3 regions of the Bradyrhizobium sp. Leo78 genome follow, and region 1 is predicted to be linked to each of the others. Evidence: riboswitches for the same ligand, from Rfam matches in the RefSeq annotation. Region 1 holds a riboswitch; each other region holds the start of a gene.
What was found. A riboswitch is a leader RNA that binds a small molecule or an ion and turns the genes downstream of it on or off. The one in region 1 is predicted to bind cobalamin.

Region 1 (4,714 bases):
GTGGGCACGTCGCTGCGCTCCTTTGCCCACCCTACAATTCCGCGCTCGCAATGACGCGAAGCGTCTTACAACGGCTCGTCGTCGGGGCCGTAGCGATCGCGCTTCGGTGTGGCGATGTCGCCGTCTTCGTAGTCGTCGTCTTCGTCGTGACGCGCAGGTGGAGGCGGCGGCATTGGCTTGCCGCCTTCCTGCTTCGGAGGTTGGCTTCTCTTCCCGATCCCGCCCATGTCGATCTCCCGCCATCACGACATAATGGCTGATTCGGGCGGAACAAGCCGGTCCGCGCGTGGCTCGCGGACCGGCCGATCGCTTCAGAACGTGGCGCCGGCCTTCACCAGGAAAGTCCGACCCGGCAGCGGATAGGCGCTGAAGCGGCCGGGCGTGAAGTTCGAGGCGATGGCGTAGTCGTAATAGAGCGCATTCAGGACGTTGTTGACGCTGACCGACCAGAAGAAATGCTCATAGGCGCCGCTGAGCTTGAGGTCGATCGTCGCATCGCCCGGAATGCGCGTTTGCGTATTGGCCTGGTCGTTGTCCATGACGCGCGAGCTCCAGGCGCGCAGCGTGGCATCGAACACGAGATAGTTGTCCCAGATATTCCAGGTCACGCCGAGATTGCCGGTGTAGCGCGACACCAGCGGCACATCGTTGCCCGCGAACTGTCCCTCGCGGAACACCGCGCGCGTGTAAGCCATGCCGCCGCGCAGCGAGACGGTATCGCTGACCCGCAGCGAGGCCTGCGTCTCGGAGCCATAACGCCGGGTCGGATCGAGGTTGATGTTGTAGAACAGCACCGGATTGAAATGGATCTCGTTCTCGAGGTCCATGTTGTAGATGCTGGTTTGCACCTGGAAGCGGCCCGTCTTGACGCGGAAGCCGGCTTCGACGTCGTGCGAGGTCTGCGTCTTCAACTGGAAATTCTGCGGCAACGGGTTGAAGTCCGCATCGAACGCGGGTCCGGTGGACGTGCGCTCGTCGACATCGGGCGTGCGAAACGCGTGCGCGGCGCGGGCGAACACCGAGAACATTTCGGTGAAGCGATGCTCGACGCCGACATGCAGCGCGTAATTGGTCTCGCTCTGGTCGAGCGGCGTCGCCTGCGCGTCGAAGGCGAACGGCGCGTTCGGATCGTAGCGATCGCGCGCGCTGAGCCAGGTGTTCTGCACCCGCGCGCCATAGGAGAAATCGGTGGTGGGCAAGAGGCCAACCGTGTGCTGCCAATAGCCGGCGAGCGACTGCTGCGACAGGTCGTAGGTATGGATCGGCGGCACGCCCCGGAACGCGCCGCGCTGCTGGTGGAACGTTGCATCGTAATAGTCGATGCCGGTCAGGATCGACGAGGGAATCCCGAAGATCGAATTGTTGATGCTCAGCCGCGGCGTGATCGACCAGGTCTGCAACGCGGCGTCATTGTAGGTGGATGCCGCGCTGATGAATGGCGAGGTGCCGAAGAACGCGCCTTGCGTGTCCTTCTGGCGGTAGCCGCCATCGACGATCAGGTCGACACCGTTCAGGAGCGTCTTGGTGAAGCCCGCCGTCGCGCTCGCGCCCTGCTGGTTGCCATAGTCGAACGGCGTGGCGGCGCCCTTGCGATCGGTGACGAGTTGATTGACGCCGATCGAAGGATCGACCAGCCTGCCGCCGGGAAAGCCCAGCTTCTGGTCGTCGCCGGTCACCGTCAGGAAGGCTTTCAGGTCCGGCGTCGTGTAGTTGAGATTGCCGACGCCGTTGCGCTGGTCGAGCGCATTGTTCACGCGGTAGCCGTCGGACTTGATGCCGTTGCCGTAGAACGACGCCGACCAGGGTCCCGAATTCATCGCGGTCGAGATTGCGGCCATGCGCTGGTTGAAGGAGCCATAGCCGGCTTCGCCGCGGATCGAGACCGGCGGGCCGCCGACACCGGTCTTGGTGACGATGTTGATCACGCCGCCTATCGCATTGTCGCCGTAGAGCACGGCGCCGCTGTTGCCGCGGGTGATCTCGATGCGCTCGATCGAATCGAGCGGGATGGTCGATAGATCCACCTGCGCCATGTCGATGTCGTTGAGCCGTCGCCCGTTGAGCAGGAACAGCGTGTTGGCGGTGGCGAACGCGCCGAAGCCGCGCAGGTCGACCGAGGTCTTGGCGCCGTTCACGCCGCCATAGAGCGATTGAAGCTGCACGCCGGGGGCCTGCGCGATGATCTCGGCCAGAACCTGGGTCGGCGAATGCGCGATGTCGTCGGCGGTGATCACGGTCGAGGACGTCCCGACAATGCCGGCAAATTGCGGGCCGCCGCCACCGCCACCGGATGAAGCTCCGCCAGCGGCGGCGCCGCCAGCGCCCGCGCCGCCGGCCGGCTGCGCGTTGGTCGGCACCTGGCCCGGCGCGGGACGCCGGGGACCTGGAGTGCCGTCGGAAGCGGGCTTGGCGCGGGTGCGGTTGTGGTCGCCGGGCGCCCTGACCTCGACCGGCGGCAATTGCTCGGAGGGCGCTTCCTGCGCCTGCGCGGCGGAAACATACAAAGCGGGCGCCAGCATGCTCGACGCGAGCAGCAGCGCGCGGCGTTGCTTGGTGGCTGTGGTAGCAGAGAACATCGGCGAGACCTCGGTATGACGTCAGTGGCACGTCACAGCGAACCAAGGCTCACCATCGCGTTTCGCGCTTCAGGTGAAGCAAATGCCTGTACTCCCCGACCGACATCGTCGCGTGTGACCACGTATGACGGCAGGTCTCCTGGCTCGCGGGTCGTTACCCTTCGTCGCCTTCCCAGGACCGAGACTCCCAGTGGCATATGACGAAGGATTCACCGCATACAGTTGCGGGGGCAGCCGCGGCTTTACGGGAAGTTTCCCGGTACCGCATTCCCTTTTGATCCCGATAGGAACCGTCGCGGCCATCTAGGATTTTGGCGGCACGTGAGTCAATCCCGGCGAAACTGCGGCTCCCTGGCTCTCATACGTTTTTTTGTTCCGGTGTCGCTTGTCTGCCACCGAATTCGCTGCAAGAAGCAGGGCGCGATGAGTGCACATGATTTCACGATAGCGGCGGGTCTGGCCGCGCGGCGGCGGTTGGGGGCGACCGTTGCAATGATTGCGTTGGTTGCCTTGCTGATGCTGATCTCGCTCGGCACCGGCCCGGTGCGGCTGTCGCCGCTGACGGTGATCGAGGCGTTGTTCGGTGGCGGCAGCGATGTCACGCAGGTGATCGTGCGCGAGATCCGCCTGCCACGCACCATTCTGGCATTCGCGATCGGCGCTATCCTCGGTCTGTCAGGCGCGGCGCTGCAAGGCCTGTTGCGCAATCCCTTAGCCTCGCCCTCGCTGTTCGGCGCGCCGCAATCGGCGGCGTTCGGCGCGGTGCTGGTGATCGCGCTGGGGCTGGCCGATGTCCGCTCCTACGCGCTGCCGGTCGCCGCCATCATCGCCGCATTCGGCTCGGTCTTCGTGCTGCTCGCGATTGCCGGCCGCAATGCGGGCCTCTTGATCCTGATCCTCGCCGGGCTTGCGATCTCGAGCCTTGCGGGCGCTGCGACGGCGCTGGTGATGAACCTCGCGAGCAATCCGTTCCTGGCGCTCGAGATCGCGTTCTGGCTGCTCGGTTCCCTGGAGGACCGCAGCTTCCAGCATGTCGCGCTGGCGCTGCCGTTCATCGTGGCAGGTAGCGCCATCCTGCTGTCGCAAGCCAGCGCGTTCCGCGCGCTCACGCTTGGCGAAGAGACCGCGCAAAGCCTCGGCGTCGACGTCGGCCGCCTGCGCCTGTTCGTGATCGCAGGCGTTGCGCTCGGCGTCGGTGGCGCGGTGGCGGTCACCGGCACCATCGGCTTCATCGGCCTGGTCGCGCCGCATCTGATGCGGCCCGTCATCGGCCACGATCCGGCGCGGCTGTTGGTGCCGAGCGCGCTTGCCGGCTCGGCGCTGTTGCTCGCGGCCGACATCGCGGTGCGCATCATCCCGTCGACGTCGGACATCAAGGTGGGCGTGTTGACCTCGATCATCGGCGTGCCGTTCTTCCTCTATCTCATCATGCGCGAGCGTCGCGCGCTCGGCGGAGGCGTCGCATGACGGCGCTTGTTGTAGAACACCTCAACGTCGTGCTCGCCGGCCGCCGCGTGCTCAACGATGTGTCGCTGCAACTCGCCTCCGGTCATCTCGTCGCGCTGGTCGGTCCGAACGGCGCCGGCAAAACCACGCTGCTGCGCGCGCTCGCCGGCCTCATTCCCTCCGACGGCGTCATCAAGGTGGGAGGCGAGGCGCTTGCCGCGCTGCCGCTGCGCGAACGGGCCAAGCGCTTCGGCTATCTTCCGCAAGGGCACATGGTGCATTGGCCGCTGCCGGCGCGCGACATCGTCGCGCTCGGCCGCTACCCGCATGGCGCGACCGATCCGGCCCGGCTGTCCCCGCGCGATACTGAGGCCGTGGTGCGGGCGATGCAGGCGGCCGACGTCATGGAGTTCGCGGAGCGGCGTGTCACCGAGCTTTCCGGCGGCGAGCGCAGCCGCGTTGCGCTGGCGCGCGTGTTCGCGGTGGAGGCGCCGATCATCCTGGCGGACGAGCCGACCGCCTCGCTCGATCCGCGCCACCAGATCGACGTCATGAAGGGTTTGCGTGCCGCCGCCGACAAGGGCGTGCTGGTGATCGTGGTGACGCACGACCTCGGCCTCGCCGCGCGCTTTGCCGACCATGCGCTGGTGCTGGCGCAGGGCCGCCTCGCATCGCAGGGCGCGCCGGCAGAC
Region 2 (4,714 bases), on a different contig from region 1:
TATCTCAGTCCGTCATCACCCAGTTTCCCGCATAGCTCCCTATGACGAGGTCGCCGAAGGGCCAATACCGGAAGTAGCCAGCCTAATCGATCACCCGGTCGATGCGGGCGCTGAACGTCGGCGAAAATTCGAGCGATCCGCTCCGTCAATCTTGCGCGCGCCAGGTGACTACCTATTCAAATGCCGCGATTGCAAGCACAACGGCGGCAAGGATCGGACCTGCATCGGCGACAAGCGGGCGATCATGTGCGCTGACTGCGCCTACGCACTGCCCAATGATCACGAACCTAGAAATATCGCCACGGACAAGCACCCGCAATCTGTGCGTTAGGAACTTTGTTCAATCTCAAGATCCTTCTAATATTTGCACTGCCGCAGGCAGGACAGAAGTACCAAGACTCACTTGCGATTACCCTCGGACCCGGACTGGGATTGCTACCGCACATCGTTCGATGACATTGAAAACCGTCACAAGCATCATAACCGATGAATGCAACTTCAGGGGCGGGATAACCTGAACAATACACTTTCGTTCCAGTCCAGCATTTGTCACCGTCCCCTTTTGAATCACTCCTCACGTATGTCATTCCCAGATCGGTGCAGTCTGCTGGCGACCCAAAGCGAAATGGGGCTGTCCCGATCCAGATTCGCCGGCTCCGCAAATGCATCCCTGGTTAGCAAGATAGCGCTTACTGCGAAGACTATCCTGAATAGGATCATAGAAGAGCCTCCCTATCTGTGACAGATGTGGAGGGGGATATCTGACCCACCGCAGAAGATATTTGAGCAACCAGAGACGCCTGTAAAGAAAGATCCGTATGTCGCACGACTCACCAGTGGTCAATCGCGCTCATTGCTTTCCTTTTGCTTCATGATTTCGCGGAGAGACTTCGGCCGCGGAGGTGACCTGTAGCGGCCCTCCCACGAGGCCGCGATCACGCCCTCGAAGGGAGCTTCCCCCGAGTGCAACTCGGCATTCCGCTATCGGTTGTGACTAGTTTAGCGTTCGCCGCGCCAGGCCCTGCCACCGAAATGCCCATGCCGATCCTCGACGAGACAACGCAGCCTGATCCGGCAGGGATGGAGGAGGTGCTAAATCGAAATGACCATCATACGCTGGATGCGAAGGACCATCACGGGTCGATGTCGCATTTGGGTCAAACTGAAGAAGAACGTGCGGTGATGGCCGAACAATTCGCAGGCGCATATTTGCTGAAGTAGAAATCCCGGCTTGGTCGGGGTGGGGTACCTGGCATCGCCGGCTACAAGGCGATCAACGCACTGGACTCTATGATCGGCCATCATACGCCGCGACACGAAGCCCTTGGTTGGGCTGCGGCGCGCGCATCGATGATGTGGCAAACTTCATTCCAGCTCGCCTGACCGCTGTTCTCTTCGTGCTGCGCGCCCCGGTCTTCGCAGGGTGGTCATGCATGATGCGCGATGCGAACCGGCGCCGCTCGATTAATGCCGGCTGGCTCGAAGCCGCCATAGCTGGAGCGCTCGGCGAGCGGCTCAGCGGTCCGCGAGCGTATCACGAGACCATCGCGGCGGGAACTCGAGGCGCTCGCGAGGGCTGAGCTCGCGATCGTGGTCAACCCGAACGATCCCGACGGAAAGCATCATGATCAGAGTGAACTTCTTTCGATCCTGCCGCGTGTCGGCCGTCTGGTGATCGACGAAAGCTTTACCGAGCTAGCCCTGGCTTATCACCTGCGCCCGATCAGTCCCTCTTCGCCGCCCTTGGTCGCCCTGATCTTTCGCGGACCATCTCCTTTTTCGCCATTTTGATGGCGTGGCGGGCGTCGGTGGAGCCCTCGGGCGCGACGATGTCCCCGTCCTCGGCGGCATCTGGTTCGGACATCATCCGGCGTGGTCCCTTTGGCTTGACAAGTTGCGGCCCAGAGCAAATGGTCGGCCCGCGTTGGTGCCTGTTCTGCGACAGGCGAAGAGGGAATGCGATAGGGCTCGAGCCAAACGGCTTGGCCTGAAAAGCAGCCGCCCCCGCGACCGTGACCGGAGAGATGCCCGAAGCCACTGATCCCCTGGGGATCGGGAAGGCGGGGATCGAAGGGAAAGACCCTGCTCCGCAAGCCGGGAGACCTGCCAGCGCAACGTTGAGACCGGCGGACGGGGTGTTCCGCGACGGGGAAAGCGAAGCCTCCTCAAGGACGGTTCGTGCACCTCATCGCTTCCCGCCGTCAATTCAGGAAGGGGCGATGATCGTCACTCTTCACGTTTGCATCACATGCCGCCCGGGCCAGACGCTCGGGGAAGGCGAGATTACGCCCGGTGCGCGCCTGCATGCCGCTATTCTCGACGCGGGCGTGCCTGACGGCGTCGTCGTTCCCGTCGAATGCCTGTCCGCCTGTAACCAGGGCTGCTCGGTCGCGCTCAGCGCGCCGGGACGGTGGTCCTATGTCTACGGTCGCTTGTCCGATGGCAACGCGCACGACGTGATTGCCGGCGCGTCAGCTTACGCGGCGGCACCCGATGGCATCGTGCCATGGCGCAGCCGGCCGGAGATCTTCCGCAAACAATCGCTCGCTCGCATTCCACCTATCGCCGCCCTGCCAGAAGCCGCGGAATGAACACGCTCGCAAAAGTCCCTGTCACGGTCGTCACTGGCTTGGCATCACTCTGGAAGACGCGCCGAAATTCGATCGCGGCTGCGCCGCGCGAGGCGTCATGAGTACGGTCGCTATCAAGGGCTGGTGCCCTGGCGCGTTGCGGCCGATGCAGTCAGGCGACGGGCTCGTGGTCCGCGTGCGCCCCTATGGCGGAAGGCTCGATGCGGCACAGGCGGCAGGGCTGGCTGATCTGGCAGAGTGTTACGGCAACGGCTTGATCGACTTGACCAGCCGGGCCAACTTCCAGATCAGAGGCGTGAGTGATCAGGGACACTTGTCTCTGCTCGACGGTCTCGCCCAATTGAAGCTGCTTGACCATGATCCGGAGGCCGAGTCGCATCGCAACATCCTGGTGACACCGTTCTGGGGCATAGGCGATGACACGCGTTCGCTCGCAGCCGAACTGGAGCAGGCCCTTGCCGGCAGTGGGCTAGCTCTTCCGACCAAATTTGGCTTCGCTGTCGATGACGGCAAGGAACGGGTGCTTGCTGGCGCATCCGCGGACATTCGGATCGAGCGTGGCCGCGCGGGCGGCCTTTTGGTGCGCGCCGATGGCGCTGAGTTTGGTCGCTCCGTTACGCGCGGCGACGCTGTGAGCGTTGCAGTCGCGCTTGCCGAATGGTTCATTACCTCAGGCGGCACCAGCGGCAGGCGAGGGCGCATGGCCGCCCACATCATGGCCGGCGCGAGATTGCCGGATGCACTGCTCGGTAGGACCGAGCCCGCACCGACGATCGCTGTGCCTCGTCCCGGTCTTTGTCCGCTGGGTGCGATGGTCGGCGTCGCATTCGGGCAACTGCCCCATTCGGCGCTTCGGCTTATTGCCGCAGATGCGCAAGGGTTGCGTATGACACCGTGGCGGATGATTCTTGCTGAGGGAGCACGCACGATGCCGCGCGGTGCGGACCTCATCACCGAGGCCGATGACCCAGCGCTTCGCGTCATCGCTTGCAGCGGCGCGCCGCGCTGCCGCGAGGCTCTTGCCGATACCCGCACGCTGGCTGCCGCGCTTGCGCCGCACATCGCCGCGGACGCGCGCCTCCACGTTTCGGGCTGCGCCAAGGGCTGCGCGCATTCCGGGGCGACCGCGATCACGCTGGTTGCGACCAGCGCCGGATTCGATCTCATCCGCGACGGCTCGCCGCGCGCCGCGCCAGTTATGCGTGGCTTGAGCCACGGCGTCATCATCGAAAATCCCTCCATGCTGGCGGGAGGACGCTGATGCCGCACATTTATGAAACCGACGGTGCAGCGATCTATCGACAGTCCTTTGCCACCATCCGCGCCGAGGCGGACTTGACGCGCTTCACGCCCGATGAAGAACAGGTGGCCGTGCGCATGATCCATGCCGCCGGCATGGTAGGGCTCGAGGCCCATATCCGTTTCACGCCCGGCATGGTGGCGGCGGCGCGGGATGCGCTGCAGGCCGGCGCGCCCGTACTTTGCGACACGCGTATGGTGTCCGAGGGGATTACACGCGCGCGGTTGCCGGCGGTCAATGCCATCGTCTGCACGCTCGGCGACCCCGCCGTTCACGTACTGGCACAATCCATGCGCGATACCCGTTCGGCCGCGGCACTGGAACTGTGGCGACCGCACCTCGATGGCGCCCTTGTCGCGATCGGCAACGCGCCCACCGCGCTGTTTCACCTCCTCAACATGCTGGAGGATCGCGATTGCCCGAGGCCGGCTGCAATCATTGGCTGTCCGGTCGGCTTCGTCGGCGCGGCTGAATCCAAGGCCGCGCTGATGGCCGATCCGCCGGCGCCCGCCCTGACAATTGAAGGACGCCTCGGCGGCTCGGCGATCACCGTCGCCGCCGTGAACGCGCTCGCGAGCCGGAGCGAATAGCGATGGGGCGCATCATTTGCTGCGGCCTCGGGCCAGGCAATCCGGACTTGATGAGCGTGCGCGCGGACCGCGAGGTGCGCGCAGCCAGGCACGTCGCCTATTTCCGCAAGAAAGGGCGTCCCGGTCAGGCCCGCCGCATTGTCGAAGGCATGCTGGCCGCCAATGTCTCCGAATATCCGATGGAATATCCGGTCACCACCGAGCTCTCCTTCGACAGTCCGGATTACCTTCGC
Region 3 (4,714 bases), on a different contig from region 1:
GCTGCATGAAGAGATCAGGCACCCAGTTGGCGGTATTCATGTCGTGGGTGCGGCGGCGGTCGTCGCCGGTGTTCTTGCGCAGGTCGAGGAATTCTTCGACGTCGATATGCCAGGTCTCGATATAGGCACAGACCGCGCCCTTGCGTTTTCCGCCCTGGTTGACGGCAATCGCGGTGTCGTTGGCGACTTTAAGGAACGGCACGACGCCCTGGCTCTCGCCATTGGTGCCCTTGATATGGGCGCCCAGCCCGCGCACCCGCGTCCAGTCATTGCCGAGGCCGCCGGAATACTTGGCGAGCAGCGCATTGTCCTTGATCGACTTGAAGATGCCGTCGAGATCGTCGGGAACGGTGGTGAGGAAGCAGGACGACAATTGCGGCCGCAGCGTGCCGGAATTGAAGAGCGTCGGCGTCGACGCCATGAAGTCGAAGGAGGACAGGAGATTGTAGAACTCGATCGCGCGCGCCTCCCGGTCGATCTCGCGCAGTGCAAGCCCCATGGCGACGCGCATGAAGAACGCTTGCGGCAATTCAATCCGGTGGCCGCGGACATGCAGGAAATAGCGATCATAAAGCGTCTGCAGCCCTAAGAACTGGAACGCAAGATCGCGCTCCGGCTTCAGTGCCGCGGCCAGCTTGTTCAGGTCGAAGCGGCCGAGTTCGGGATCGAGCAATTCGGCGCTGATGCCGGTCTTGATATAGGCCGGAAAATATTCGCCATAGCGCACCGCCATGTCCGCCTGCGACGCTTTCGTTGGCGCGCCCTGCACGAAGGACAGCACTTCAGTGCGGAGCTTGTCGAGCAAGAGGCGCGCGCTGACATAGGCGTAGTTCGGCTCCTGCTCGACCAGCGTACGCGCCGCCATCACGCTGGCGAGCGCGAGTTCCTCCTGGCTGATGCCGTCATAGAGATTGCGCTGGATTTCCCCGACGACAGGCGCAGCGTCGACACCGTCGAGCCCCGCGCAGGCCTCGCCGACGATCATCGCCAGCCGCGCATGGTCGAGCGGCACCTTGCTGCCGTCCGCGAGCGTGACGTGGACGATTGGCCCGCTCGATGCCGTTGCGGATTTAGTTGCCTGCTGTTCGGCGCGCTGCCGCGCCCGCTCCTCGCGATAGAGCACATAGGCGCGCGCCACCTTGTGATGGCCGCTGCGCATCAATGCCAGTTCAACCTGGTCCTGGATGTCCTCGATATGAAAGGTGCGGCCTTCGCTCATCCGGCGCGACAGCGCGCCGACGACTTCGGCGGTCAATTCCTCGACCGCTTCGTGCACGCGGCGCGACGCAGCCGCCGTATTCCCCTCGACCGCAAGGAAGGCCTTGGTCATCGCCACCGAGATCTTACCGGCATCGAATTGCGACACCGCGCCATTGCGGCGAATCACCTGCATCGGCAGCCGTGCTTCCGGCGCCGCGATTGATTCGGGGCGCAGGTGGATGAGAGGTGACGCGGTGGTTTCGCGATCGAGAGAGAGTGACATCTTGCAGACCCCGTGATGTTGCTGGGGCCGGATGCCGGAGGCGACGCTGCGTGATGATGCCGGCGGCGTACCGGCATGAGCCTGCAAGCGGCCGCCGGGACACCCCGCCCGTGGACGTTATTTGCTGTCGCGGCAGGTCTCCTGGCTCGCAGGTCGGCGTCACTCCCCGTCTTCCCAATGCGATGCCGCATCAGTGACGTCTAAAATCGGGAGCAACTCACTGCTTACAGTTGCGGGGGCAGCGCTGGATTCTCGCGAGAAAGGCGCGATCACCAGCTTCCCTCTTAGCCACCATTCCTTGCGTTATGATGGACCGTGACAGCTACATCTGGTGCGATTTGGGGAATGGTGTCAATGGGACGTATGGGCGAAGCGCAAAAATTCCGGTCGATACCGTTGGCGCTGTGAACAACCGGCTCCACGCGCACGTGATGTCAGCCGAGTTGACGTTCGCGCGATCTTGCCAGTAAGTGAACGCGTCGTGGTTCTTCGGAGAGATCTTTTCCGGAGCTAAGAGGGAAGCCGGTGTAAAGCCGGAGCTGCCCCCGCAACTGTAAGCGGCGAGCCGCGGTCCACAATTGCCACTGAAGCCTGCAAAGCTTCGGGAAGGCCGGACCGCAGCAACGACCCGCGAGCCAGGAGACCTGCCTCGACAACATACACGTCCTCGGGCGGGGTGTCCCGGTGGTGCGGTTGCGATTCCGTGCGCACCTCGCGCAGGGAATCCAGACGTGTCACTACGGCCTTTGCCCCCAACTCATGGGGTTAAGCCAATATCTTCCACTTCACTTGTTGTTGCGTCCCTCGGCACGCCGCGGATCGGTCCGCGCCGTGAACTGAAATTCGCGCTGGAACGCTTCTGGTCCGGCGCGTCAGACGAAAAGACGCTGATCGAAACCGGCGTCGGGCTGCGCGCGGCCAATTGGGCGCGGCAGAAGAAGCTCGGTATCACCGTGATCCCGTCGAACGATTTCTCGTTCTACGATCAGGTGCTCGACACCTGCGCAATGGTCGGCGCTATCCCGGAAAGCTATGGCTGGACCGGCGGCGCGGTGCCGCTTGCGACCTACTTCGCGATGGCGCGTGGCGCCAAGGCCGACGCGCATGACGAGGCCTGCGGACATGCCCATCACGCACATGGCGTGGCGGCGCTCGAAATGACGAAATGGTTCGACACCAACTATCACTACATGGTGCCGGAGCTTCGCAAGAACCAGTATTTTGCACTCTCATCGCGCAAGCCGATCGAAGAGTATGAGGAGGCGAAGGCGCTGGGTTATCAGACCCGCCCCGTGCTGGTCGGCCCGGTCACGTTCCTGAAACTGGCCAAGTCCAAGGAACCGCATTTCGACACGCTGTCGCTGCTCGACAGGCTCCTGCCGGTCTATATCGAACTATTGCGCGAACTCGCTGCCCGCGGTGCGGAATGGGTGCAGATCGACGAGCCCTGTCTCGTGCTTGATCTGGACGCCGCCGCGCAGCAAGCCCTACGGCGCGCCTATTCCGAAATCGCCAAAGCGGTGCCGGACATCAGGATCATGCTGGCGACCTATTTCGGCGGGCTCGGCGGCAATCGTGCGGTCGCGTTTGATCTTCCGGTCGCCGGCCTGCATCTCGATCTCGTGCGCGCGCCCCAGCAGCTCGGCGAGCTCATCGACGTTCCGAAAGAACGGGTGCTGTCGCTCGGCGTGATCGACGGCCGCAACGTCTGGCGCGCAGATCTGAGCCGGATCCTCGATCAGCTTGGGCCCGTCGTCGCAAAGCTCGGCAAGGAGCGCATTCAGATCGCGCCATCCTGCTCGCTGCTTCATGTACCCATCGATCTCGCCCTGGAAACCAAGCTCGATCCCGAGGTGAAGACCTGGCTTTCATTCTCGGTGCAGAAGCTCGAAGAGCTTGCCGCGCTGGGCGCGGCGCTTGGAAGTGGCCGGGCCCATGCGTCCGAAGCGATCCGAGCGTCCGATGCCGCCGCGGCCGCGCGCAAGACCTCACCGCGGATTCACGATGCCAAGGTTGCCCGGCGTCTCGCCGCCATCGATGGCGGCATGCGCCATCGTGCCAGCCGGTTCGCCGAGCGTGCCGAGGTGCAGCGCGAGCGGTTCAATCTGCCACGCTTCCCGACCACGACCATCGGCTCCTTCCCGCAGACAACCGATGTCAGAAACGCACGCGCCGCACATGCCAATGGCGCACTCAGCGATACCGCATACAAGACCTATCTGCAGCATCAGACCGCGCGCGCCATCCGTTGGCAGGAGAATATCGGGCTCGACGTCCTGGTCCATGGCGAGTTCGAGCGCAACGACATGGTGCAGTATTTTGGCGAGCAGCTTTCCGGCTTCGCCTTCACCGAGCTCGGCTGGGTGCAGTCCTATGGCTCGCGCTGCGTCCGGCCGCCGATCCTCTATGGCGACGTCTCACGACCGCAGCCGATGACGGTCGAATGGTGGCAATTCGCGCAGTCACTGACGGCAAAGCCGGTGAAGGCGATGTTGACCGGCCCCGTGACCATCCTGAACTGGTCCTTCGTCCGCGATGACCTGCCGCGCAGCGACGTGTGCCGACAGATCGCGCTCGCGATCCGCGATGAGGTGCTCGATCTCGAGATGGCCGGCGCCGGCATGATCCAGATCGACGAAGCAGCACTGCGGGAAGGCCTGCCGCTGCGCAGGTCGGAATGGAAGACCTATCTCGATTGGGCGGTCGATAGTTTCCGCATCTGTTCCTCCGGCGTGCAGGACGAGACCCAGATCCACACCCATATGTGCTACTCCGAGTTCAACGACATCATCGACGCCATCGCGGCGATGGACGCCGATGTCATTTCGATCGAGACCTCGCGCTCGAAAATGGAATTGCTCGACGCCTTCCGGAACTACCGCTACCCGAACGAAATCGGTCCCGGCGTCTACGATATCCATTCACCGCGCGTGCCTGACATTGGCGAGATCACCGACCTCCTCAAGCTCGCAAGAGAGCGGCTCTCCGACGCGCAGATCTGGATCAACCCCGACTGCGGCTTGAAGACCCGCAAGTGGGAAGAGGTGCGCCCGGCGCTCGCCAACATGGTCGCCGCCGCCCGCGAATTGCGGTCGCTTGGCTAGACAGCGCCGCCCCGTCTCTTATCCTGCGGCGGCTCGAAGAGGAGAACGCCATGCGCTTCTGGATTCAATGCACAAGGTTCGAGACGGAGCAGCCCATTCACATCAATATCGCGCTCGTCGGCAGCAT

Region 2: it holds a riboswitch for cobalamin, as region 1 does, so the genes downstream of both, AC5ZG1_RS41840 (DUF1636 family protein) here and AC5ZG1_RS29445 (TonB-dependent receptor) in region 1, are expected to answer to the same signal.
Region 3: it holds a riboswitch for cobalamin, as region 1 does, so the genes downstream of both, metE (5-methyltetrahydropteroyltriglutamate--homocysteine S-methyltransferase) here and AC5ZG1_RS29445 (TonB-dependent receptor) in region 1, are expected to answer to the same signal.

Annotation. Positions count from the first base shown of each region.
Region 1 is NZ_JCAMOT010000028.1:79,141-83,854, forward strand. It holds gene AC5ZG1_RS29440 (hypothetical protein) at 66-227, opposite strand; gene AC5ZG1_RS29445 (TonB-dependent receptor) at 312-2,576, opposite strand; cobalamin riboswitch at 2,689-2,886, opposite strand; gene AC5ZG1_RS29450 (FecCD family ABC transporter permease) at 3,069-4,043, shown strand; gene AC5ZG1_RS29455 (ABC transporter ATP-binding protein) at 4,040-4,714, shown strand, end outside.
Region 2 is NZ_JCAMOT010000077.1:2,189-6,902, forward strand. It holds gene AC5ZG1_RS41825 (hypothetical protein) at 1,039-1,221, shown strand; partial or broken gene AC5ZG1_RS41830 (CobD/CbiB family cobalamin biosynthesis protein) at 1,243-1,538, shown strand; gene AC5ZG1_RS41835 (hypothetical protein) at 1,591-1,791, shown strand; cobalamin riboswitch at 1,909-2,125, shown strand; gene AC5ZG1_RS41840 (DUF1636 family protein) at 2,220-2,591, shown strand; gene cobG (precorrin-3B synthase) at 2,689-3,852, shown strand; gene AC5ZG1_RS41850 (precorrin-8X methylmutase) at 3,852-4,481, shown strand; gene AC5ZG1_RS41855 (precorrin-2 C(20)-methyltransferase) at 4,484-4,714, shown strand, end outside.
Region 3 is NZ_JCAMOT010000021.1:110,948-115,661, reverse strand. It holds gene AC5ZG1_RS25060 (ribonucleoside-diphosphate reductase subunit alpha) at 1-1,483, opposite strand, end outside; cobalamin riboswitch at 1,598-1,816, opposite strand; cobalamin riboswitch at 1,949-2,149, shown strand; gene metE (5-methyltetrahydropteroyltriglutamate--homocysteine S-methyltransferase) at 2,257-4,587, shown strand; gene AC5ZG1_RS25050 (hypothetical protein) at 4,638-4,714, shown strand, end outside.